Regions from separate parts of the Vibrio sp. JZG120 genome, predicted to be linked through region 2. Evidence: predicted binding sites of a transcription regulator. Region 2 holds the regulator's gene; the other holds the start of a gene.
The links. Region 2 encodes CRP, which controls carbon source genes, mostly activating them, when cyclic AMP is high. Its sites were predicted from a motif close to TGTGANNNNNNTCACA; they were not measured.
Positions count from the first base shown of each region.

Region 1: ectA (diaminobutyrate acetyltransferase) is a predicted target of CRP. The motif match lies at 1,988-2,003, and genes of this name have one in related genera.

Region 1 is NZ_JBSRRK010000004.1:212,439-215,651, forward strand. It holds gene ACWPOD_RS09395 (ectoine synthase) at 1-38, opposite strand, end outside; gene ectB (diaminobutyrate--2-oxoglutarate transaminase) at 54-1,319, opposite strand; gene ectA (diaminobutyrate acetyltransferase) at 1,354-1,887, opposite strand; gene ACWPOD_RS09410 (BCCT family transporter) at 2,201-3,213, opposite strand, start outside.
Region 2 is NZ_JBSRRK010000020.1:30,253-33,465, forward strand. It holds gene ACWPOD_RS22345 (DUF1338 domain-containing protein) at 1-718, shown strand, start outside; gene crp (cAMP-activated global transcriptional regulator CRP) at 864-1,496, opposite strand; gene ACWPOD_RS22355 (phosphoribulokinase) at 1,737-2,606, opposite strand; gene ACWPOD_RS22360 (YheU family protein) at 2,731-2,943, opposite strand; gene ACWPOD_RS22365 (hydrolase) at 2,977-3,213, opposite strand, start outside.

The DNA of each region.
Region 1 (3,213 bases), on a different contig from region 2:
TCACTGTTGCGACACTCATCGAGTGTTCTGACGATCATAATTAATAATCCTTATTAAGATGCTTGTTTGAAATGTTTCGCAGCAATGGTTTCCACTGCACTTTCAAAGATGCTTAGTCCTTGGTCTAGTTCTGACTCGCTAATCGTAAGTGGGCAGAAGAACTTAACGACTTCGTCGTCAGGGCCAGCTGTCTCAATTACCATTCCGTTTTCGAAACAGTTTTTCGCGATTTCAGATGCCATATCACCGTTGATACACTCAATACCAACCATCATGCCGCGACCTTTTTTCTGTACAAACATTTGTGGGAAGCGACGAACGCAGCGATCAATAACAGCACTTACTTTGTCTGAACACTGCTTGATGTGTGTTTCAAAGTCATCATTTGCCCAATAAATTTCTAAAGCTTTCGCCGCGGTAATAAATGCATGGTTGTTACCACGGAACGTGCCGTTATGCTCACCTGGCTTCCACTGGTCTAACTCTGGTTTAAGTAGAACGACGGCCATTGGCAAACCGTAACCACCGATCGATTTCGATAGCGTCACGATATCTGGTTGAATATCTGAAGGCTCAAAGCTAAAGAAAGTACCTGTACGTCCGCAGCCAGCTTGAATGTCATCGACAATCACAAGAATGTCGTTGGCTTTACAGATTTTGCTCAAACGTTGTAACCACTCGTTTGAAGCAGCATTTAAACCACCCTCGCCCTGCACAGTTTCAAGAAGTACAGCGGCTGGTTTATCCATACCTGCAGAGTTGTCGTTTAGCATGGTTTCGAACAATGCTAGACCATCAACGCCAGCGTAACCTTCAAATGGAATACGAGTGACGTTACTTAAGCTAGAGCCGTTACCTTGTCTGTGATGCTGGTTACCCGTTGCAGCCAGTGCGCCAGCTGTACAACCGTGGAAACCGTTGGTAAATGCAACGACGCTGTCGCGACCTTTTACTTTTTTCGCTAACTTAAGTGCTGCCTCAACGGCGTTAGTACCAGTTGGGCCAGTAAACTGGACTTTGTAGTCCAAGTTTCTTGGTTTAAGGATGTAAGTATCCAACGCTTCAAGAAACGATGCTTTCGCTTCTGAGTGCATATCCAAACCGTGAGTAATACCGTCCATCTCAATGTACTCAAGCAGTGCTTGCTTAAGTACTGGGTTGTTATGGCCGTAATTTAGAGATCCCGCTCCAGCAAGGAAGTCTAAGTATCGTTCACCTTGTTCTGTTTCCAGCCAGCAGCCTTTCGCTTTACGAAAAACGACTGGGAAATTGTTTGAATATGAGCGTACGTTGGATTCCTGCTTTTTGAAAATATCCATGATGAGACCGTTTTTAATTCCTATTGTTTGAGGATTATTTGAGAGGAATGCGATACAAATATTCTGTATCGTGTTTGCCTTTAAAGTGGGCTTCTTCATCCAAAAATGTGCTTACTTGGCCAGAGTTGCCGTTCATCGCATCTAACTTTTTGAACAATGCCCAAGAGGCTTTATTATCTTCCGTGATGGTAGTTTCTACCGATTTAACACCGCCCAATTCCTCTCGGGTGAGAAGTTCTTTCAACATGCGGAATGCTAAACCGTGACCTCTAAAGCGAGGTGAGACTGCAACTTGCCAGACAAATAAAACGTCTTGCTCGTCTGGTTTCTGATAACCGGAAATGAAACCTGCGATTTCGCCTTTTTGCTCAACCAAAATACTGGTTTTGCTGAAATGCGTAGACTGTAGGAAATTGCAATAAGATGAGTTCATGTCCAATGGAGGACAGTCTGCAATTAAGCTGTAAATGTCGTCACCATCAGAGATTTTAGGCTCACGAAAAATCCATTTTTTACTTGAGTCTTCTCCAATCTCTGGATAAAGAACCCAAGGTGCTGATGTGATCATGTGGAAATACATATCCTTTGAGGTCTAATTAAATTTCCTTTTTATTATGGGCATCCCTCGCGACTAAAAATCAAATAATCCGCCTTTTTATCGATATTTTTGTGACAGATATCACAAAAATACGCCATTTAACCAAATCTTAAAATAGTTCGAGGTCTAATTTATTAAAAAATCACTTAAAGAATAAGTATAAAAAACGAACAGAAAAAACAGTCCTCCATGGTCTTCATTTCTCAGCAAAAAATTCAAAAATCAAAAAAAACGGCATGCTTTCGCATGCCGCTTTATTCAAATATTTAACTGCTGATGTTGGTTATTTCGATTTCTTCTTAGAAACCGCTTTTGGACGAGGTTCATCCATCAAGCCTTTTACTAGAGAAACCGTTGCAACAAGCAGAACAATCGTAAATGGTAGGCCTGTGGTCACGGCCATTGCTTGAGCTGCCGCTAGGCCACCACCAAGCATCAATGCAATCGCAACTAAGCCTTCAAACGTACACCAGAACACGCGTTGAGGCGTTGGCGCATCGACCTTACCGCCCGCAGCAATAGTATCAATAACCAGTGAACCAGAGTCTGAAGAGGTAATGAAGAATACCACCACCAAAATAATACCGACGAAAGATGTAATTTCAGCTAGAGGCATCACATCTAACATGGCAAATAGTTTTAACGGTAATTCCGCGTTGAACACGGCTTCATAACCATCGCTCACGTATTGGCTTATAGCGTTACCACCAAAAGCGGTCATCCATAACACACAAACAGAGGAAGGGATAAGGATAACGCAAATAATGAACTCACGAACGGAACGACCACGAGATACACGCGCAATGAACATACCGACAAATGGTGACCAAGAAATCCACCAAGCCCAGTAGAATGCTGTCCAACCTTGAGAATAGTTTACGTCTTCTCGTCCAAATGGCATTGATAGGGCAGGAATATTAGCCACATATGACACTATATTTTCGAAGAAACCCGTTAAAATCGCGATCGTCGGGCCGACAACAATAACGAAAAGCAGTAAAAGCGCAGCGAGACCCATATTGATCTCAGATAAGATTTTCACGCCTTTGTCTAGTCCCGCAACAACTGAGATTAAAGCGAGTGCGGTGATGCCAATAATCAATAGTACCTGCGTAGTATTCGTCATTGGAACATCAAATAGGAAGTTCAAACCCGTTGCGGCTTGAGACGCACCGTAACCTAGAGACGTTGCCAGACCAAAAACTGTCGCTACAACGGCAAGAATGTCGATAATGTGACCAGTCCAACCCCATACACGCTCACCAAACAGTGGGTAAAAAATGGATCGCATGGTAA
Region 2 (3,213 bases):
ACATCAGCTGCTTCAAGAAGATGAGCCTCTGATTAATGATCATATAGCTTTACGTACCTTCAATATTGCGCCTCTTGGTATCGAAACCTTAGCTAAACCATTTGTAGCCATTGGCTATCAGGCATGTGGTGACTACGTTTTCGAAAGTAAAAAGCTGGTTGCTAAACACTATGAGCACCCTGATCCGAAGCAACCTAAAGTCTTTATTAGTGAGCTAAAAGTTGAGGAGTGTTCACCTGAGCTGCAAGAGATTGTGAAAAAGCTGGTGGCACAAGTCGATGCAGGCAAGCTGAACGATAGCGCATTCTTACATGGTGGACGCTTGTGGGATTTAAGCTTTGCTGACTACCAAACGTTGGCTAAAGAAAGTGAGTATGCATCTTGGTTGGCTGCGCATGGTTACGGCGCAAACCACTTCACGGTGAGCGTTAACCAGCTCAATGAATACGAAGAAGTGAAGCAAGTAAACGATCACTTACGTACGGCCGGATTTACCATTAATGAAAACGGCGGGGAAGTGAAGGGCACTCCTGAGGTGCTGCTAGAACAATCATCGACCATGGCGGATAAAGTGGCGGTTCGCTTTAGCGAAGGCACTGAAATTATCCCTGGTGGCTTTTACGAGTTTGCTAAGCGCTACCCGATGGAAAACGGTGAGCTGTACCCAGGTTTTGTGGCGGCTTCAGCGGACAAAATCTTTGAAAGTACGAATGGCTAACTTTTAGGGTTAACCTTTCGGCTAACCAACTTGCTCATTAGTCTTTTGTTGCTCTGAGCTTAATGTGGTTACAAGACAAATAAAAAGCCACCAATGTCGCCATTGGTGGCTTTTATAATTTTGTTCGCGTCACTCTGGTTTGAGATTAACGAGTACCGTAAACCACGATAGTTTTACCGTGCGCAGAGATTAAGTTCTGCTCTTCTAACATTTTCAAGATACGACCTACTGTCTCACGAGAACAGCCAACGATTTGACCGATTTCTTGACGAGTGATCTTGATTTGCATGCCGTCTGGGTGAGTCATTGCGTCTGGTTGTTTTGCAAGGTTCAGAAGCGTCTGAGCGATACGACCAGTTACGTCTAGGAACGCCAGGTCACCCACTTTTTGGCTAGTTACTTGAAGACGACGAGCCATCTGCGCAGAAAGGCGCATTAGGATGTCTGGGTTTACTTGGATAAGCTGACGGAATTTCTTGAAAGAAATTTCAGCAACTTCACAAGGAGATTTAGCACGAACCCAAGCTGTGCGCTCTTGGTCTTCCTCGAATAGACCAAGTTCACCAATAAAGTCTCCTTGGTTTAGGTAAGAAAGGATCATCTCCTTACCTTCTTCGTCTTTGATAAGAACCGCAACAGAACCTTTAACGATATAGTACAAAGTTTCTGCCTTTTCGCCCGCGTGAATTAGCGTGCTCTTTGAAGGGTACTTATGAATATGACAGTGTGAAAGAAACCACTCTAATGTTGGGTCGGTTTGAGGTTTACCTAGAACCATAATATCTCACTTCCTCTGCAGGGTACGCTTGCGCTATCCATATTTTAGCTAAGCCTGAATTAGGCCTACTAGAATAAGAGCACTTTTTATATGCTGCAAGCTCTCTTGTGTTTCGGTAAGAAATAGTATCCTTTTTCGAAAACGATTTCTTGATTTTAATCGTGCCATGATTGAGATTTTGTAAGCAAAACTGTGCACATGATCACGGTATGAAAAGTAAACATCTTCGCAGGCAGGTTTTTAGCCAATTTTCCCTGTTTCGATGAGCTGTTGTAGGATAGGCCGAACTATGAGCTCCATTGCAAAGCTCATCTTACCGCCTGGCACGACAATCGTGTTGTGGCGTGACATGAATGAGCCATCAATCATAGCCAGGAGATATGGGAAGTCGACTTTCTTTATCCCACGCAAGCGAATTACGACAAAGCTCTCATCCAGGCTTGGGATACCCTTCGCATTAAGGGGGTTGGAGGTATCGACCGTTGGGACGCGCTGAAAGTTAATATGAGTGCGAGAAAATTGCGGAGTGATGTAGTTAAGATAATCGTCCATCGAGCGCACGATAGAATCCATTACTGCTTCTCGTGAATGACCGCGGTCACGAGTATCACGCACAAACTTTTGGATCCACTCTAAGTTTACGATTGGTACCATACCAATCAAGAAATCCACATGCTGCGCAACATTAACATCGCCATCCACAACACCGCCGTGCAAGCCTTCATAGAAGAGAACGTCACTGTTCTCCGGTAAGTCCTGCCACGGTGTGAAGGTTCCAGGCATTTGATTATAAGGTACGGCCTCGTCAAAGGTGTGTAGGTAGCGACGTACGCTGCCTGCGCCATCGTGACCATATTTACGGAAAAACTCTTCCAATCCTGGAAAGTCATTAGCTTGAGGGCCAAAGTAGCTAATGTGTCGACCTTGCTCGCGCGCTTTACGGATTTCTATATCCATTTCAGGGCGAGTAAAGCGATGGAAGCTGTCGCCTTCAACCCATGCGGGTTTAACGTTCATCATATTGAACATCTTACGGAAGGCTTCAGATGTAGTGGTCGTGCCGGCACCGGATGAACCAGTAACCGCAATAATTGGGTGTTTAGCTGACATGACAAACCTTGTCGAAAATTACTTACCTGTAATGTGCAGTAGGCTGCTACTGCACGGTCGATAACCCACTATAGCACGTAACAATGCCTTGTCATTGAGTGGGGTACGGTAAAATGTGAAGGGTCTAAAATTTTGTTTTTACCTGAATATCGACGGTTTCGTGCAGTTCAGAGAACACGATAACCGCTTCGCCTTTTTCTAATTGAGTTTTTACTTGATCCACTTTGTCTTGCAAAGAAATCTCGACGGTTCCGTAATCCGTGCCTTCACGTAAGACGAATTCACGAATTAAGTTTTCCAATGTTTCTGGCGCAATGTCTTGCCATGGAATGATCATAAATACCTCGAACTTTTATGATGAGCGGCTAGTTTACTGCTTTCGCTGCTTGGATACAGCAGAAAGGTAATCTGCAGCAATACTTTCGTAATACGCTGGCAGCGCTTCTTCCAACCAAAATTTCGGCTTGAGCGCTGAACCTGTAAGGAAACCAACATGCCCACCGTGCTCAAAGAGACGGTAATCAATATTATCTGGCAGAACAAATTTCGGGATCACATCGTCGGTCATGAATGGATCGTCTTTGGCGTGAATGATCAGTGTCGGTAG